2 regions of the Arthrobacter sp. UYEF21 genome follow, and region 2 is predicted to be linked to the other one. Evidence: riboswitches for the same ligand, from Rfam matches in the RefSeq annotation. Region 2 holds a riboswitch; the other holds the start of a gene.
What was found. A riboswitch is a leader RNA that binds a small molecule or an ion and turns the genes downstream of it on or off. The one in region 2 is predicted to bind cyclic di-AMP.

Region 1: another riboswitch for cyclic di-AMP. It lies ahead of ABIB27_RS02555 (C40 family peptidase); the one in region 2 lies ahead of ABIB27_RS13375 (C40 family peptidase).

The regions. Positions count from the first base shown of each region.
Region 1 covers NZ_JBEPNF010000001.1:526,416-536,061, reverse strand. Annotated here, with positions in the region: gene ABIB27_RS02595 (thioesterase family protein) at 1-384, opposite strand, end outside; gene ABIB27_RS02585 (NUDIX domain-containing protein) at 804-1,340, opposite strand; gene ABIB27_RS02580 (DUF1918 domain-containing protein) at 1,395-1,595, opposite strand; gene ABIB27_RS02575 (DUF1810 family protein) at 1,601-1,984, opposite strand; gene ABIB27_RS02570 (DNA alkylation repair protein) at 1,981-2,523, opposite strand; gene ABIB27_RS02565 (TraR/DksA family transcriptional regulator) at 2,524-2,886, opposite strand; gene ABIB27_RS02560 (hypothetical protein) at 3,037-3,621, opposite strand; cyclic di-AMP (ydaO/yuaA leader) riboswitch at 4,241-4,410, shown strand; gene ABIB27_RS02555 (C40 family peptidase) at 4,414-5,235, shown strand; gene ABIB27_RS02550 (hypothetical protein) at 5,302-5,403, opposite strand; gene ABIB27_RS02545 (hypothetical protein) at 5,420-5,590, shown strand; gene ABIB27_RS02540 (hypothetical protein) at 5,828-6,157, opposite strand; gene ABIB27_RS02535 (polysaccharide deacetylase family protein) at 6,150-6,338, shown strand; gene ABIB27_RS02530 (cupredoxin domain-containing protein) at 6,775-7,170, shown strand; gene ABIB27_RS02525 (hypothetical protein) at 7,167-7,640, shown strand; gene ABIB27_RS02520 (hypothetical protein) at 7,838-8,608, shown strand; gene ABIB27_RS02515 (sortase domain-containing protein) at 8,642-9,358, shown strand; gene ABIB27_RS02510 (hypothetical protein) at 9,427-9,646, shown strand, end outside.
Region 2 covers NZ_JBEPNF010000012.1:92,405-102,050, reverse strand. Annotated here, with positions in the region: gene ABIB27_RS13380 (M23 family metallopeptidase) at 1-603, shown strand, start outside; cyclic di-AMP (ydaO/yuaA leader) riboswitch at 743-915, shown strand; gene ABIB27_RS13375 (C40 family peptidase) at 986-1,660, shown strand; gene ABIB27_RS13370 (NlpC/P60 family protein) at 1,812-2,564, shown strand; gene ABIB27_RS13365 (HNH endonuclease) at 2,801-3,301, shown strand; gene mobA (molybdenum cofactor guanylyltransferase) at 3,329-4,042, shown strand; gene ABIB27_RS13355 (DUF6457 domain-containing protein) at 4,039-4,332, shown strand; gene ABIB27_RS13350 (molybdopterin molybdotransferase MoeA) at 4,343-5,767, shown strand; gene fdhD (formate dehydrogenase accessory sulfurtransferase FdhD) at 5,908-6,804, shown strand; gene ABIB27_RS13340 (alpha-mannosidase) at 6,934-9,646, shown strand, end outside.

The sequences.
Region 1 (9,646 bases), on a different contig from region 2:
GGCGGCATCCTCGACTGCAGCCACCGCAGCTGTGTCAGCGGTGATCAGCCGCCAAGCCGTGGCACGGATGGCCACGCGGCCGTTGGCAACTAGCTCAGCCTGCAGCAACTCAATGGTCCGGCCGGGGCGGAGGGTGGAGGTTTCGATGGTGAACTCACCGCCTGGAATCAGGCCAAGGATCTCGTAGCTCAGGCGGGCCATCCGCATATCGGCGCGGGGTTCGTGCCGCTCCAGGCTGTCAGCCATCAGCCCTGCGGCAGGCGCCATGTGCTGTTCGTGCTCGTTCCAGGCGCCCTGGGCATGGATGGTGGAGCGAAAGCGGTCACCGCCCAGCGACTGATAGTAGAAAGGACCGTGGGCAAGTGCAGGTAGTTCCTTGGTCAACGTTGGCCCCTTCCGCCGGGTTATGGGTGAATGATCATTAACTCTAACTGGTGCCACGGAGCCGGGGTGACGCAACAACATGTTGCCGCCCGCGGAACGCTATCTGGGTAGACTCTGAAATTGGTCCTGCTAGCGCCCCTCGGGCGAGGTGTCCACGCACGCGCGTCATCAGTTGTAACCTTCGGAAGCACAAAGCAAGCGGCGAACTCCTCGCGCCCGCACGGAATTTTGGCATCGACGCACTGTGCCTGCAGGAAGTCGACTCGGCCGACCGGCCCGAAACGCTCGGGCCGCTGCTGCTCGCGGACACCACCAAGGGCAACCGGCTGGGACTGGCCATCTACTACCGCAGCAGCCGCTAATCGGACCACCTGCCCATCCTCGGCAGCGCGGAGTTCGGCAAGGATTACTGGCTGCGCCTACTGACCAGGTCCGGCGTAAAGCTCCGGCAGGCGTGGCCACAGATCCGGCCAGGCTTTTGCGAAGCCGGGGTGCAGTTCCTTCCGGTCCACCTCGTCCAGCGCAACCCACTGAAGTTCGAGGCTTTCCGGATCGCTGATGACGGGATCGAACGGCGCCGTCACCAGGACCACAACGGTGGTGTACGTCCAGTACCCGACGTCCAGCACCGAGGTGAAAAGCACGCTCACACCGGCGGCGGGCACCGCCGCTTCCTCGTGCGCCTCGCGCAAGGCACCCGTGACCGTGTCCTCACCGTGGTGGAGGGCTCCGCCGGGGAGTCCCCAGGTGCCGCCGTTGTGGCTCCAGAGTGCTCGGTGCTGGAGGAGAACACCCTTGGCGGGGTCGTACGCCAGCACGCCGGCCGCACCGAACCTGCCCCAAAACTTGCCGCGGTCACCTTCCACCCATGCGTCACCTGGATCCCGCGGACCAGCCATGGCAGGGGGAACGTGGGAACCGGCCTCAGCGGACGTGGCAGTCAGGGAATGATCCATGCCCCAAGTCTGACAGGTGCGCGCCGATCCTCATGTCCTGCCCGACGTTCCGTTTCAGCCGCCGGGGCCTGCCGTCCCGCGATCGACGGCGAAATCGCCGCCGGGGTACATGACCGTTTCGTGTCCGTCGTCGAAGCGGACCAGGTACGGCGGGTGCCCTTCATGACCCCGGACTTCCAAAATCACCCCGTGCCGGTCTGAAGTTCCGACCGTCCTCCCCCGGACGATGATCCTGTCGCCTTGCGTTGCCTCCATGGCAATCACCTCCAGCCCCAGAGTACGACTGAACGCCACAAGGAAACAGTGGTCAGTGCCTGCCCTCGGCGAGCAGAGCGTCGGTGGCGGTATCCGGTTCGCCGCCAAAGAACCGTGCCGGTACCGTCTTGAAGACTGTCTCGCCGGGCGCAGCGCGCAGGAACAGCGTCATGGAGGTGGTGCGACAGGAAAGCCTGCGCTTCTGCCAGGGAGGTAATGGCGTACCTGACGGACGTGGGGCTGCTGCCGAGGCCGGCCAGCTGCGGAAAGATGAACCACATCCAATGGCTCGGCTTGTTGCCGAGCTGCAGCTCGGACAGTGCCTGTCCGTAGGTCCCGCCGCCGTCTTGGGCTGCAACAAAGCGTTCCAGGTTGTAGGTGTCCGTCATGTGTGTCTCCTCGGGTCTGTTATTTCTGCGGTCATGGCCGCAGCGTGGCGGATCCACTCGTCGGGGTCCTGGTGCCAGCGTGCGATCACCACGCCGGCGCGTTGGCGCTCGGTACCGTCCAGCCCGGCCAGGAGGCCGACCACCACGTCGGCAACCAGGGGGTCCACCAGCTCGGCAGTGCGCGCGGACCGGATAAAGCCCTCGAGCCGGGTCAGGTCGGAGTGGCGCAGGAGCGCCACCCGGGACTGCAGCAGCACCACTGCGGCGAGCCGGCGCTCATAGACCGGGCGCCGGCCAGGGCCCGGCCGGCCCCACAGCTGCGAGGCCAAAGCGGTCACGTCGTCGTGGCCAAGGTCCTTGAACTTCCTGCCGGCGTCCCGGATGGTGCCGCGCACAGCTCCCACGGATGCCCCGTACGAACTCAACGCCCTGCCAACGCGTGACTCCACTTCCTCGGCCCGGTACCACGTGCCTTCATTCTGCAAGGTGGTATCGATGAACCCGGCGGCGTCCTGGACTGCTTGATTCACTGGCGTCACCTAAAGCCCTTGGCGCCCGGCCGCGGCGTGTTCAATGCAGTACGGAGTCCTCGGCCGGGCTTCCAGCCGGCCTTCGGCGATCTGCTGGCCACAGACAGCGCACGCCCCATATGTGCCGTCGGAGATTCTCTGCAGGGCAGCTTCCACCTGGGCCAGTCCGGCGCTGCTCTGATCCAGTAGCGCCGAGGCCTGGGACAGCTCGAAGGCAATGGTGGCGCCCTCAGGATCGTGTTCGTCGTCCGCGTTGGAGTCCTGGCGCGCGGCATTGGCTGAGGAGATATCCGCCCGGAGCGCCGGCAGCAATGCCAGTTTTCGGTCCCGTTCGTCCTCGAGCATGATCCGGAACCGGTCGAAATCAGCCATGGGAAAAGCCTAGCGCCCGTCCGGTCCGCGGTATTTGCCAAACCGGCGGGAGGCTCTGCCTGGCACCGGCCCCCGGTCAGGTTGAACACCTGTTGTTGTTACGTAACCGTTGTGGTCCGGTACCCACCGTGGTTCAGTACCAGTTCTTGATCACGGAATGGTTCCAGGCGGCGCACAGTGACCCGTAACGGTCTGCAATGTAAGCCATTCCTCATTTAACCTGGGTTCGGTAACTGGCGAGCCAGTCGCTGCCAGCGCTCGCGTACTTGCTGGCCGGCAGCGCCTGCGCGATGCCGTAAGCCCTGAGTACGGGTTGGTGGCCGTGGTCAGCCAGTTGGATTCCTTCGTCCAGAGCTGCGCCAGGCACTGGAATTGGTCCTGGGCCCAGCCGTTCGCGGCCAGCCGGGCCTGACCTTGCCGGAATTCACCTTCCACTGCCCCTGTTGTTCCCTTGAGCGAGGCGGGCTGGGCGGTGAGTTCGGTACTGTGCTCCTGTTGCTCTGCGACCTGCTGCGACATTGCCTGCTGCGCCGTCTGGGCCGTGGAGAGCTTGGTGCTAGCTTCGCCGGCGAGGCGTTCGCGCTCGGCTTTGGCGGCAGGCTCCTGCTGGGCGAGCGCTTCGGCGGCCTTGTCTGCCTCGGCCGATTTGTGGACCAGGGACGCCGTCTTGGCGCTGACGATCTGCACCACGTTTAGCCCGTGGATGTTGTTGGTCTGTAGTGCGTCGAGGGCCACAAAGAAACCGATGTTGGTGCCGCCGGTCTTGTACGACTGGGCTGCGAGGGCCCGACGTCCTTCTCGTGGCGGCCTGATTTCTCCTGTGCCCGGGCCAACGGGGCGGCCAGTGCATCAACCCGGGAACTGGCCGCCTGCAGGGAGGCCTCGGCCACAGCGTATTGTGCAGCGGAGGTTAGGGGGACGGCCACAGCCACTCCCTCCGGCGAGGCCGGGAAGCCGCATATTCTGAACAAACGGGGACATAGTTCGTGAGCTTACCGGGCAACGCACCCTTGCCCGTACTCCCGGCCAAGCATTGATATCCAGCAGAGATCCCCGTTGCCCCTCCCGTCGGGTACGTCCTGCTCGTTCCAATGTCAGTCGCAGGCCGTGAACCAACTAATTTTGGGCAATCCGGGGCCCGTTTAGTGAGCCAACCGGGCATATACGGTTTATGTGCGCTGACCTGCGATGTTGTCGACGTTCCGGCATGGATCCGCCTGCAGATAAAGGTGTCTTTTGGCCGTACATTCCGTTACCGGAATGTGACATTGGGGAAAATCTGACGTTATGGTCGTTGAGTGCCCCGGTTCAAAGCCAGGACATTCCCGTCAGTATGCCGAGCCCTGCCACTGACCCGGGACCCCAGCGCAATTCAACTGGCAGGGACGGGGGAACCACGTTTCCACGGCTTCATCTGAAGCCTTGGGGTTAAGTCGATACGTCCCGTCCTGCACGGCGGCGTCCGGCCGGGTGTCTCCGACCCGAACCCGACAGCTCACCCCGCAGGCATGGGAGAGGCAATCAACCATGTCCAAGAAGTACACTGCCGCACGCCATCGTGCAGCCACCACCACCGCGTCCCGTGCCCTGGCGATCGGACGGCCGGCCCTTGTGGTCGCTGCTGCTTCCGGCCTGTTTTTCGGCTTCAGCGCTCCGGCCCAGGCCAGCGTCCACGAACCTGACAGCTCCGGCACGGCCAACGTTCAGAGTCAAACGAGTGCACCGGCAGCAGCCGTGGCTCCAGCCCCTGCACCGGCCCCGGCCAACGCCCACACAGTCGTCTCCGGCGACACCCTGGGCCAGATTTCCGCTACCTACGGCGTGGACCTCAACAACGTTCTGGCCGCGAACGGTCTGTCCCTGACTTCGGTCATCTACCCGGGTGACCAGATCCAGATCCCCGCCGCCGGGCAGGCAGCTCCGGCAGTGGCGCAGGCAGTAGCACTGGCTCCGGCAGCCAAAACCGCCGCCGCCCCGGCCGCTCCCGCCAACACCGGCATCAAGCCGGCGGCAACCTCGGCTCCGGTCCAGGCCCCATCCGGCTCGGCCGGCTCGGCAATCCTGGCGTCCGCGTACTCTCAGCTGGGAGTCCATCAGGACTGCACCGCCATGGTGGAAAAGGCGCTGCGCTCCGTCGGCAAGAGTGTGGGAGACCTGGCACCCGGCCAGTTCTTCCAGTACGGAAGCGTTGTTGGGACGCCAGCCCCTGGTGATCTGGTGATCACCGCCGGACACGTCGGCGTCTTTGCCGGCAACGGCCAGGTTGTCAGTGGCGGCGTGGACGGCTTCAAGACCGAGGTCCACTCCATCAGCTGGCTCCATGGCGCTTCCTTCGTCCGCGTAGCGTGACCCCAGGCCGTTGGACGGCGGCGGTCGGCACACAGCCGCCCGCCGCCGTCGGCCGCTGTTGCGTCCTCAGACGTGCTGCCCGAACCAGGACAGCGTGTCATTCCCCTCAGCCGTCGCCTGGGTCTCGTTATAGCGTTCCCCAGTGTCATTGTGGGAGGCATGGTCCACGCCGGGGTAGACGGTGATGCGTCACCGTGGTGGCGTCCAGGGCATCGCGGAGGGCCGGCACTACCTCTGCGGCCAGCTGCCGTTCCTGCACTCTGTACGGAGTGCCCTCACCGCCAAAAGCGTGCCCGCCAAGTACATAAAGTATGAAGTCTTCGGGCCGGATCCCTGGCTGGCCGACTTCCAGTAGGCCGACGAAAAGAAAAGGAGCCCGGCAGGTGCCGGGTTCCGTTCTCTTGTGTGCGTTGCCTGTGTCCGCCCTAGAACTGCTCGGCGGGAATGATAAACCCGAGGTCCAGCAGGCCGCGGCCGGACTGTTCCAGGATCGGGTCCATGGTCAGGGAGGCGTGGTTGAGCAGCACGTTGACATCACGTTGGATCCGCTGGAGCGGGTGCGCCAGGCGGTGAACGCTGCCGCCTGAGCCGGTCAGGATGAGGCGGACTGCTCCGCCGATGCCTGGCCGCTGAGGCCGAGGGAGAGCCGGTACTGCGCGCGCTCCTCATCAGTGAAGGCGACGGGCTGGCCCCCGAAGGAGGCGGCCGCCACGCGGACCGCTTCTTCCCAGTGCAGCCGTGCGGTGGCAACCTGGCCGTAGGCCTGGGTGAACCTGGCCTGGGCGAGCGGCGAATCAGCCTGGCGACGCTCCACAGTCTGTTTGACCTTGCGGACCAACATCAGGTTCCGGAACTCTTCCAGGGCATGCTCGGCGGCCCCCAGAGCAGCTGCCGGGGCAACCATGTTCAGGAAAGTGGCCATCGGGATGTGGATGCTCGGATCCGGGGCACGATGGATCCGCATCAACCCGTCCCAGGCACGGGACCTTGCCGCCAATCCGCTCTTTGAACTGGCCAACCACGGAACCCGCCATACATCTCTGAGCGTGACCGGCAAGACCGCGAACGGGATCCCCGGAACGCGCAGCAGCGCGGAGGTATAGGAGGAAATCACGTCCAACGACGCCCTGCTCACGGCAATCGCCGGGCAACGCCCGCGGTTCTTCCGTTCAGGCACGGGGTTCCTGGACGACGTCGCGGCCGATATTTCCTCGCCCGGGGCCTTATCCCCGCGCACGGAAACCACCCCGGATCCGGCACGGCAGCAGGTGTTTTGGCCGCGGTCACTGCCCTGCTAAAAAGGGATACTCCTTCACGACCTTGGGTGCTGACTCCCCGGACATCCGGAGCCGATAAGGCAACCCTTGGCATTTTTCGTAGGTTCGCGCAGGCACGCAAACAAGGGCGGCCTTAAACAAGAGGCAGTGCCCGGATGGGCAGTCCCTGGAGGCGGGGGTGACGAATGCTGTGTAGGGGTAGTTTCCTGATGGGCGCGCCGTCCGGCTGCGTGGAGGGCATCCCTTCGTGAAGGGGTTTGTCATGAAAACGATCAACCGTGTTTTGGCCGTTGCGGCGGTCCTGTCTCTGGCCGGCGTCACCGGGTGCGGCGCGCAGGGCGGGATGTCCACAGGCCCGTCAACGGCCACCACGGCTTCGTCTCCATCTGTGGGTGGTTCGGCAGCGGCTGGCCAGGCCATCATTACGATCAAGGACTTCGCCTATGAGGTTCCGGCGTCCGTAAAGCCCGGGGCGATGGTGACGGTGACCAACTCGGACAGCGCCCCGCATACACTGACGGCCAAGGAGAAAGGCGGCTTTGACATCGACGTCCCTGCCGGCGGCACAGTCATTTTTGAAGCTCCGCGTGAGGCCGGGACATACGGGATCATCTGCAGGTTCCATCCGCAGATGAGCGGGACGCTGGTCGTGAAGTGAATCGCGTACACGTCCCCGTAGCCGGTCATGGTCCCCTGCGGGTGGTCCGGATCTGCGTGGCAGCATCCCTGGGGGTCAGCGCCCTGATCCATGTTCAGCTTGCTCCCGGTTACCAGCAGGCCGCACCAGGGGGCATCGGCCAGGGCACGCTGTTTCTGCTCCAAGCGGGCGCCGCCATCTTGGCGGCAGTGTTTATCCTGCTGAAAAAGACACGTACCGCTTTCGCTGCTGCCGCGGCAGTGGCCTTGTCGTCCCTGGCCGCTGTCATCCTTTACCGCTACGTCCAGGTCCCCGCTATTGGGCCGCTGCCGGCAATGTACGAACCCGTCTGGTACGCCGCCAAGGTCATCACCGCCGTCGCCGAAGCCATCGCCGGTGGGCTGGCTCTGACAGGTTACGGGCTGCTGCTGCGTAAAACCCGCCGCGGACCGTGGATACAGCCCCGGGGCCAGCACCCTTCCGCGGCCTGACAGCCCGGGAACGGGCGTGAAGCGGACCGGAATCATCGGCTCGTCAATGCTTTGGCCGGGCAGGTACGGCATCACGCTCATATTTTTGTGGTTGGGGACACATCCCTACCCATCCTTGGTTTGGTCTGCTTCGAAGTGCTTGTGTCCCTTCTTTGGGGCGCCAACATCACACGCGCGTGTATGAGGAGATAATTCACATGAATAAGACACTCCGTTTTATGGCAGTACCTACTCTCGCTTTGGGCGCACTTGCCCTGTCCGGTTCCCCGGCGATGGCCGCAGACCAGTCCTATCAGTCGACGCTGGGTCAGATTAACGGCAGTGCAGGGTCGGGGACCATCACTGTTGATGTCAAAGGCAACCAGGCCCACGTCGTCCTGAACGTTTCGGGTATGCCCGCGACCTTCATGAACGCCCCCTACCCCCACGTCCAGCACATCCACGGCGGAGCCAAGGGCGCCTGCCCGGACGCTTCGGCCGACAAGGACGGCGATAAGGTCATCTCCACCACCGAAGGTGCCCCGTCATACGGCGGCATCGTCACCACCCTCTCGACCAGCGGCGACACCAGCCCGGCAGCAGGCCTTGACCTCAAGGTCGGCGGGCAGGGCGCCGCCTACACTGTTGACCGCACGTTCGAACTGAACGCCGAGACCAAAGCAGCCCTCGAAGCAGGCACCGCTGTAGTGGTCGTCCACGGACTTGATCCCGCAACGCTCAGCGCGGCGGGCCAGGCGGCCAAGTCAGACCTGGCACCGACCCTTCCGCTCGCCGCAACGTCCCCCGCCCTGTGCGGAACCTTGAAGGCCGGGCAGATGAAAATGCCTGCAGGCGGCGCTAACACCGGCATCCCCCAGGAAACCGGCACCGACACCGGCGCCCTCGCCCTCGGTGGCGGCCTGGCCCTCGTCGCACTCGCCGGCGGAGCCTACGCCGTGCGCCGCCGCAACACCGGATCAGCAGCCTGAACCTGAGCTGACTGGACTACCACTGTGCTAAACATGAAGCCCGTCCGCCGTGGAGGTCTCGGGGCCTCCACGGCCGCCGGGCTTCTGCTCGCCATGGCCCTGGCCGGCTGCGGCACCGGAACGCCCGACGCCGGCTCCCCGCCTTCTGCCTCCGCCGGGCCTTCCGCCTCAGTTACCGCACCTGCGGCGCCATCCGCAGCAGGCCCCACCGCCCAGCCTCCCCTGCCCGCAGCAATCCCGGCGGCCCCGGCGGCAGCTCCAGCGGCTGCCACCGAACAGCTTCCCCCGGTCCTGCCCGCATCCGCTCCGGTCACCCTGACCATCCCCTCCATCAGCGTCCGCACTGAGCTGCTGCACCTTGGCCTGCTTGAGAACGGCTCGCTCGAGGTCCCCCAGGACACCGGCAACGGCGCCCCCGCCGGCTGGTACAACGACTCCCCTACCCCGGGGGAACGCGGACCCTCGGTCATGCTCGGGCACGTCAACGCACTCGGCGGCCATAAAGGCGTCTTCGCAGACCTCCGCAAACTCACCCCCGGCGCCGACATCAACGTTGCCCGCGGCGACGGCAGCACCGCGACCTTCACCGTGGACCGTGGTGCCCTCTACGGCAAGGACAGCTTCCCAACCCTCGAGGTCTACGGAAACACCACCGGCTCCGAACTACGACTCATCACCTGCGACGGCTACGACCCCGCCACCGGGCTCTTCAACGACAACTACGTCATCTACGCCAAACTCAAAATCTGACGGTCAACCCTTCGCAGCCGACAAGCGGCCGCCCAACCCTCAATGGAAGCGGCCAGGACGGAACAGTCATGAAAAACCGCATCCCCTTGCTGGCGTCCCTGGCACTGGCGTCACTGCTGCTCTCCGGCTGCGCCGCGGCGGCGGGATCCCCGGCAGCGGTGACCGGGCCGACGTCGGACGCCTCCTCTACGTCCCCGTCTCCGTCGGGAGCCTCTCAGAGCAGCAATCACGGCGGTGCCCACCACGGCGGCGGGTCCTCCTCCCCGCGGGTGAGCGCGGACGGGCCCA
Region 2 (9,646 bases):
GTTCCGGTAGCGGGCCCGTCGATGGCAGATCAGCAGCCTGGCCAGTCCGTCGCTGCGGTGTCCGGGCTCCCGCAGCCCGAGGTTTCCGCGGAAGCAGCCGCCAAGATCGATTTCAGTCGCTCCGCCGTTGTTACGCAGGGCGATCCCGACGGCAAGCTGAAGCAGCTGTTGAGCGCACAATCGGCTGGATCCATTACCCCCGCGTCCTCCGCCGGCAGCCTGGGCGCACCGCTTGCCCAGCTGATCACCGCCTCTCCGTTCGGATTCCGGATCAGCCCCATTACCGGCGGTTCCGGTGACTTCCACCGCGGCCAGGACTATGTGGCCCAGTGCGGCACTTCCGTGTTGGCTGCTGCCAGCGGCACCGTGACGTTCGTCGGCTGGCACCAGTACGGCGGCGGTAACCGGGTTGTGGTGGACCATGGCAATGGCCTGGAAACCACGTACAACCACCTGTCCTCCGCTACCGTCAAGGTAGGACAGAAAGTGACCCGCGGCGAGGTTGTTGCCCTCAGTGGCACCACGGGCGCCTCCACCGGCTGCCACCTCCACTTCGAGGTACAGGTCAACGGCGAAGTTGTTGACCCCACAGGCTGGCTCTGAGCATTAAATGATGGTCAACTCTCAGATCACAGTGACAAGCCGTGACCTGAATGTGACATTGTCCTTGAACTCCTGTACCGTCTAAAGCGCGTCAACTTTTCCGAAGTTGACGTTCTTGAGTGGATTGCCTAGCTCTGCCACCGCTCAAGGTCCGTTCGCATTACATCGTCTGGCAGGGGCGGGGGAACCAATTTTGGTCTTCGATTTTGAAGGCCTTGGGGTTAAGTCGCAAAGCTTCCCAGGAAGCAGCGCGGCCGGGTGAACTCCCATCCGAATCCGACAGCTCACCTCGCAGGCATTGGGAGAGGCTACCTTCGTGTCTTCACGTCATAATTCTGCGCGTCACCGCGCGCAAACGGTTCGCACCAACCCCTTGGGCTCCGTGTCCAAGGCCGTTAGTGCAAATGCCGGGACCGTAGGTCGCCAGGCTGCTGTCATCGCAGCTGCGTCGGGTCTCATCCTGACCTTGGGGCTTCCGGCCAACGCCGCGGACACCACCGCTGGTGTGTCCGCGTCCACCGAGTCCGGTTCCGCGCAGACTGCACTAGCCGTAACTGCCGCACCCACGGCCACTGTTTCCTTCGAGCGCCCCGTGGTCAAAACCACTGCAGCTCCGAGGATTGAGCGGGTCCGGGCGCAGTCCACGGCTACGGAAACAGCAGCAACGGCAACGGAAGCTGCGGGTGCTGTCAAGAGCAAGCTCGCGGACACCGTTTCCTCCGCCGCGGCTTCGGGTCTGGCAGCAATTGCGTACACCGGCATCGGTCACCCCTACCTCTGGGGTGGCACCACTCCCAATGGCTGGGACTGCTCCGGCTTCACCCAGTGGGTCTACGCCCAGGCCGGCATTAGCATCCCCCGCACGAATGCCTGGACGGCCATGCGGCCTACCGCAACCCCTACTCCCGGCGACCTCGTTATGCAGAACGGTGGAGCCCACGTTGGCATCTACGTCGGCAACGGCATGATGATCAGTGCGCTGAACCCGTCGCAGGGCACCCTGCTGCACGCGGCTGCAGCCACCGGCACGTCCTCGTTCTTCACCCCGGCGCTGTAACCCCCGCAGCCCTGGGCTGCAACCGTTTCTTCACTGGAACTCTTCATCACATCCCCGTTCGGGGCGTGCCGGCGTACCCCCAAGATGCCGGCGCGTCCAACGCCGTTGGGCTGCCCACGCGGTCCTTAGGAACACGAAAGAGAGAAATTAAATGACTACACGTGCAACTGTTGCACGCCACCGCGCCGAGGTCACCAAGACCAACTCGCTGGCTGTCATTGCCAAGGCTGTCGGCGACAACGCCGGCGGCATGGGCCGCCAGGCCGCGGTTATCGCTGCAGCCTCCGGCCTGGTCCTGACCAGTGGTATCGCGGCGAACGCGGCAGAGACCAACGTTCAGCGCGAAGCAGTCTCCACCGCCAACCTTGAGGTTGGGGTCTCCGCGCCGGCCATCATTTCGGCCTCTTCCACCATCGCCATCTCCTACGAGAAGCCTGCTGTGACCACCACACCGGCTCCCGTTAAGGTGGCGGAGCCCGTTGTTGAGGCTCCGGCCGCTCCGGTTGCCAAGCCCGCAGCCACTATCAAGGTGGCGGCGTCCACTCCGTCCGCGCACGCCGCTCCGGTGGCTGCCAGCGGCAAGGGCCAGGCCATCCTGTCCGCAGCCTACGCACAGCTGGGTGTGAGCCAGGACTGCACCATGCTGGTGACCAACTCGCTCGCCGCAGTGGGCATCAACTTCCACGACTGGCCCGCTGGCTACCTCTCCCTGGGCCGCACCGTGAGTGCAGCCGAAGCCCAGCCCGGCGACCTGATCTACTACGCAGACGGCGGAGCCGGCATGGCCCACATCGCGGTCTACGCCGGCAACGGCCAGGCTGTGCACGGCGGCTACAACGGCAACCAGACCGTTGTATTCAGCGCCAACGTTGGTTCGGGACCGGTCTTCATCCGCGTGTCCTAGTAGTTGATTGAGCTTTCAAAGGACCTCCGCCTGATGGCGGGGGTCCCTTTGCTTGCTCCTGCCGTTCCACCCCGGACTGGACGCCCGGCGGGCCCGACACGTAGCGCCACGGAACGGGTAATTAGTTGATACCGGCATTTTCTGTTTACTCTTGTGGTGTCGATCCATAGCCCGGATATGCCGGGGGCAGCCGGCCCTCGTGCCCCTGACGGGTGCGGCCACGAAGAGGTACGTGCATGCGCACTCTCGTTCTGAATGCTGGATATGAACCGCTGGCGGTTGTCACCTTCCGCCGGGCGCTGGTGCTTGTGCTCACGGGCAAGGCCAGCGTTATTGCCGAAGGCGATGACCCTGTAGTGGGTCCGCAGGAAATCTTGGGCCGCCCGTCCGTGATTCTCCTGAACCGCTACATCCGCCCCCGATACAACCAGAGCACTACGGTCAGCCGCCGCGGAGTCCTGCGGCGTGATGGTCACCGGTGTGCATACTGCGGCAAAGGTGCCCACACCATCGACCATGTGCAGCCCAAATCACGGGGTGGCGCCGACTCGTGGGAGAACCTCGTGGCCGCATGCCTTCGGTGCAACAACACCAAGGGCGACCACACCCCTGCCGAAATGGGGTGGAAGCTGAAGGTTGTGCCGGAGCCGCCGCATGGCACCATCTGGCAGATCAAGGAGCTGGAGAAGCCGACGCCGGCCTGGGACCCCTTCCTGCTGCCTGAACGGGCGGCCTGACCGCGCCACCGCCGTTAGGCTGGGAGGGTGGACGCTGACCCCCTAAGTTTTGATGCCGTCATTCTCGCCGGTGGCCGTTCCGCGCGCCTTGGCGGCGTGCCCAAGCAAAGCCTGACATACGACGGCGATACGCTGTTGCGCCGTTCGGTCGCCGCTGCCGGAGGTGCCCGGGCCATCGCCGTCGTGGGTCCTGGCCCCGGGAACATGCCGGCCGGGATCCTCAGCTGCCGTGAGGAGCCGCCGTTCGGCGGTCCGGCGGCCGCCATCGCGGCCGGGCTCGCGGCAGTGCAGGATCTCTCTGTCGTAGGAGGTGCCGCGGCAGGGGACGCCACCGGCGGATGCCGTCCCCGGTTGACTTTGGTGCTGGCCTGTGACATGCCCAATGTTCGGCACGCGGTGGCCGCCCTCCGGAAGGCCTTGGAAGCCGGCGGACCGGCAGTGGCCGCGGACGGAGTGGTGGCTGTCTCGCAGGATGGCCGGCGACAGCCGTTGGTGGGCTTTTATAGCACGGCTGCGCTACAACGTTCAGTGGCCGAGCTTGCCGCTAAAGGAAGCTTAATCAACGGTTCGGTCGGGGCGCTCCTTGCTAGTCTTGACCTACAGCCTGTCGCCGTTCCGGCCGGCTCCACAGCTGACGTGGACACCTGGGACGACGCCGCCGCACTTGGTGTGGCCGGCCCGGATCCGCTCAGTGGATCCCGGAGCAACGCGGCCGCAGATGATTTGGGAGGCAGAGCGTGAAGAGTCAGGACGAGACGCTGGAAGAGTGGTGCCGGGCGCTGCTGCAGGCATACGAACTTGAAGACGTCCAGATTGACGTGAACGCCATCCTGTCGCTGGCTGGAGTGGCCGCCCACTCGGTGGTCCGCCCGGCGGCACCGCTGACAACTTTTATTGCCGGGCTGGCGGCGGGCCTGGCAGCGGGATCGGGACAGGTTACGGACGCTGCCGCCATGACCGCAGCCATGGACCGCGCCCGGGCCCTCGCTGCAGACTACGATTCCGAACCCACCGGGGTACCCGTCGAATGATCACCGCCGAATGACCGCCGCCTCCGGCGACGAACCCGGGAGCCCCGACCCGCAGCATTCCCTTCCTGCCCCTGAGGTGCACGCCGCTGAGGCGCACGCAACGCACCTGGCCCATACCTGGGACGAGGCGCGCCAAGCCGCCTTTGACAGTGCCACGCCGATTCCGCCCGGACGGGTCCCGCTGGACCAGGCACTGGGGCGGGTCCTGGTTGAAGCCATCACCGCGCTGCACGATATGCCGCATTATGCGTCCTCCGCGATGGACGGCTGGGCGGTCAACGGCGGCGGTCCGTGGATTGTGGCGGAGGCCGGCCGGCGGCTGGCTCCGCATCAGGCCAGCCGGATTGTCACTGGGGGATTGATTCCGCCCGGAGCCAAGGGGGTGCTGCGCAGCGAGAGTGCGGTGCTGGGCACGGACGACGACGGCCTGCCGCTGTTGCTTACAGGCGGCACCGCCCGCCCCGGCGAGCCCAAGAACGGCCAGCATATCCGGAAAGCGGGTGAGGAAGCAGCTGCGGGGGACGTCCTGGTCAAGGCGGGCGTCACCCTGAACCCGGCCCATCTGGCCGTCGCCGCCCTGGCGGGGCACGATGACCTGTTGGTGCGCGGGAAGCCGGTGGTGAAGCTTCTGCTCACCGGATCCGAAGTCGTGGCGGAAGGCCTGCCCGTGCCAGGGCAGGTCCGGGATACCTTCGGCCCGCAGCTCGCAGCAGTGGTGGCCATGCTCGGCGGCATCTACGCCGGCCAGGAAAGAATCGGCGACTCCTATCCGGAGTGGCTGGCTGGCCTGGAGGACCTCGCGCCTGAGGTTCCGGACCCCGCCGCGCTGCCTGCCGACGTCGTGATCACTACCGGCGGGACGGGACGTTCCGATACCGACCACCTCCGCCGCGCAGTGGCGCAACTGGGCGGGCGGCTGATCATCGACGGCATTGCGATGCGCCCCGGGCATCCTGCCGTCCTGGCCGAACTCCCGGACGGACGCTTTGTCATGGGGCTGCCCGGGAACCCGCTGGCTGCCATGATGGCATTGTCCACTGTGGGCGAACCCCTGCTAGCGGCTTTGGGCCACGGCCCCCTGCCGCCCGTGCAGGACGTCCCCTGCGGTGCAACCCTCGAGCCGGAGCCAGGACGGACCCGGCTGATGCCCTTCCGGCTCCTGTACGGGATGGCTTCCCCGGCCAAGCACACCGGACCGGGGATGATGCGCGGGCTGGCCTCGGCCCACGGGGTGATAGTTGTCCCGCCGCACGGAGTGCATCTCGGCGAGCCTGTGCCGGCGTTCGCTTTGCCGTGGGGACCGCCGTTGCCTGTGCCCGAACCGGCCGGCACCAAGCCCAAAACCCGTCCTGCGGCCAAGCCTGGCAGTAAGACGGCGGACAAGGACGCGGCGAAGCCTGCCGGTCCGGTGGACTGGAGTGCCCTGCTGGACTGAGCTGCCGTGCTGCGCGGCCCTGCTCCATGGCTCTGGCGGTGCTCCACAGCCCGGCCGTGGTGCGATGATTGAGCTATGAACACTCCCAGCCGCCCAGTCCGGAACGCCTGCAAGGGCCTTCGAAGCAGTGCAGGACGCTGATGGGACGCATGACCCAGCGCCGCAAGGTGCACAAGTACGTTTTGGACGGCTCGCCCAATGCCTTGGAGTTTCCGGTCCGCTGCCGTGAGGACGTCCTCGCCGTTGAAGAGCCGCTGGAGATCAGGATTGGCCAGCTGTCGTTTTCCGTGACAATGCGAACTCCCGGGGACGACTTTGACCTCGTGGCCGGCTTCCTGGTCTCCGAGGGGATCATCTGGACTCCCGAGCAGCTGGTTTCACTGCGGTTCTGCGCCGGTGAGGACGAAAATGGCGTTCAGACCTTCAACGTGGTGGAGGCCCAGCTGCGGCCCGACGTCGAAATGCCCGCCACCGGACGGAACGTGTTCACCTCAAGTTCCTGCGGTATCTGCGGCACCGATTCGATCGAAGCCGTGCGGAAATCCTCCCACTACAGCCCGGCTTCGGATCCTGTGACAGTGCCGGCGGACGTCCTCGCCTCCCTGCCCACCCGGCTCCGCGAAGCACAGGCGGTTTTTGAAATCACCGGCGGCGTGCATGCCGCCGGCCTCTTCCGGATATCGGACGACGGCGGCGTGGAGCTGTTGTGCCTCCGTGAGGATGTGGGCCGCCACAACGCCGTGGACAAGGTGGTGGGCTGGGCCTTGCGGGAGCGGCTGCTGCCGTTGACCGGTTTGGTCCTGCAGGTATCGGGGCGGGCGTCGTTCGAATTGGTCCAGAAGGCGGCGTTGGCTGGAATACCTGTCCTGGCGGCCGTGAGCGCACCCTCAAGCCTCGCCGCGGAACTGGCGGAGGCCAGCGGGATGACGCTGGCCGGATTCAGTCGGGGCACCAGCCTGAACGTTTACGCCGGCCAGGGCAGGATCACCCTGCCCGCGGCGAATGTTCCTGTAGAGGCCGCCGAGGTTCGGGGATAGGGCTGCGCCGCCCCCTGCGGCAAAACTGGTACTTGGCTATTGAGCTACTAGCCGGTAGATTTTATCCATCGATTGGACGGCATTGTCCGGATTCGACTACTCAAATTCGCGTACCTAAGAGGGTTTACAGTGCATGACGACCGCCGGATTACCGAAGTCCGCCTGGATCGGTTTGTCCGCGAGCGGATCAAGCCCGCCGTATACACCCGAAGCGTTCCCCTGAACCTCAGCAGTTGGGATGCGCCGGGCGAGCCGGTCAACGTGATGGACGCCCTGCGGCATATCTTCCTGCCGCAGGAGCACGGTGCTGCCTGGGGCCAGCCGTGGGGCACCAAATGGCTCCGGCTGCAGGGCGACGTGCCCGAGGCCTGGGGGACCGGCCCGGACACCACGGTGGAAATCGTGGTGGATCTCGGCTTCATCAACGAAGCCCCCGGCTTCCAGTGCGAGGGCATCGCGTGGCGCCCTGACGGCACCATCATTAAAGCGATTTCGCCCCGGAACCAGTACATCCCGCTGAAACTGCTCGGCAGCGGCATGGCCGTTGACTTCTACGTTGAAGCCGCCGCCAACCCGGACATGGCGCAGGGCTGGACCTTCGCCGCCACGCCCTACGGGGACAAAGCAACGGCTGGCACGGCACCGCAATACCGGCTCGGCAGGATCGCCATTGCAGAACTGAACCAGACGGTCTGGGATCTCCAACAGGACATCTGGACGCTCTCCGGGCTGATGCACGAACTTCCCCTCGAGCTGCCGCGGCGCCATGTAATCCTCCGCGCGCTGGAGCGCATGATGGACCTGATGGACCCCGACGACGTCGCCGGTACCGCGGCTGCCGGGCGCGAAGCCCTGGCAGATGTCCTGTCCCGGCCTGCATATGCTTCCGCCCACCACATGGTAGCCACCGGGCACGCCCACATTGACTCCGCGTGGCTGTGGCCGGTACGTGAAACCATCCGCAAATGTGCCAGGACGTTCTCCAACGTGGTGGCGCTGATGGACGAGGATTCAGGCTTTGTGTTCTCGTGCTCATCAGCCCAGCAGTTGGCCTGGATGAAGGAGTTCTACCCCGAACTCTTCGGCCGGATCCGCGAGAAGGTCAAAGCGGGCCAGTTCGTTCCGGTTGGTGGCATGTGGGTTGAATCGGACACCAATATGCCAGGCGGCGAGGCCATGGCCCGCCAGTTCATTGAAGGCAAGAACTTCTTCCTCCAGGAGTTCGGCGTCGAATGCCGCGAAGCCTGGCTCCCGGACTCGTTCGGCTACTCCGCAGCCCTGCCGCAGATTGTCAGGTCGGCCGGCAGCCGCTGGTTCCTCACCCAGAAAATCTCGTGGAACCAGGTCAACCGGATGCCACACCATACATTCAACTGGGAAGGCATCGACGGCACCAGGCTCTTCACGCATTTCCCACCCGTTGACACCTACAACGCCGAGCTGAGCGGGCGCGAACTGGCCCACGCCGAACGGAACTTCCGCGAGCATGGGCGAGCCAACACCTCGCTGGTGCCGTTCGGTTACGGCGACGGCGGCGGGGGACCCACGCGGGAAATGCTGGCCGCCGCAAGGCGCACCGGGGACCTTGAGGGCTCGCCCAAGGTCCGCGTCGGTTCCGCCGAGAGTTTCTTCGCCGAGGCGGAGGAGGGCTACGACACTTTGCCCGTGTGGGTGGGGGAGATGTACCTTGAACTCCATCGCGGCACCTACACCAGCCAGGCCCAAACAAAACGCGGAAACCGGCGCAGTGAACACCTGCTTCGCGAGGCCGAACTCTGGTGCACTACGGCCGCCGTCCGCAGCTCCTTCGCGTACCCTGCCGCCGAACTGAAGCGGCTCTGGCGGCTGGTGCTCCTGCAGCAGTTCCACGACATCCTGCCGGGCAGCTCCATCGCGTGGGTCCACCAGGACGCGGAACGCAACTACGCCGCCATCGGCACCAGCCTCGAAACCATCATTGGCCAGGCGGCGGCCGCCCTCCTGGGTGAGGGGTCCAGGACGCTCCTGCTCAACGCCGCGCCCCACGCACGGAACGGAGTACCTGCGCTCGGGGCCGCAGAACCGGCGGTCCACGGCCAGCCCGTCAAGGCAACCGCCCTGGAGGGCGGTTATGTACTCGACAATGGCATCATCCGGGCTGTCCTTGATGCTGACGGCCTCCTCGCCTCCCTCACCGATTACGCCACGGGACGCGAAGCTATTGCGCCCGGGTCGCGCGGCAACCTGCTGGAACTGCACCGGGACACCCCCAACGAATGGGATGCCTGGGACATTGACGAGTTCTACCGCCGTAACGTCACGGCCGTGACGGCTGCGCAGGATCTCCGGCTGGAGCACGTTGGCGGCAGCGCCGTGGTGGTGGTGGACCGGGTGGCAGGCTCATCGCCGGTCACCCAACGGATCACGCTGGGTGCCGGCAGCGATTCCCTGTCCATCAGTACCGCTGTTGAGTGGCAGGAGAGCGAGAAACTCTTGAAGCTTGGCTTCCCGCTGGACGTCAAGGCGGACCGCTCTGCCGCCGAGACGCAGTTCGGGCACGTCTTCCGGGCCACCCACGTGAACACCTCATGGGAGGCGGCGAAATTCGAGATCTGCGCGCACCGTTGGATCCACGTGGGGGAGCCCGGTTATGGCGTGGCGATCTCCAACGCGGCCACTTACGGACACGATGTCACCATGAACGTCAGGGAGGCCGACAGCGGGACCACCACCACAGTGCGGCTCTCCCTGCTGCGGGCTCCGAAGTTCCCGGACCCGACGGCGGACCGCGGCCACCAGGAGCTGGCGGTCACCATCCGGCCCGGCGCTGGAATCGCCGAGGCCGTGGAGGAGGGCTACCGGA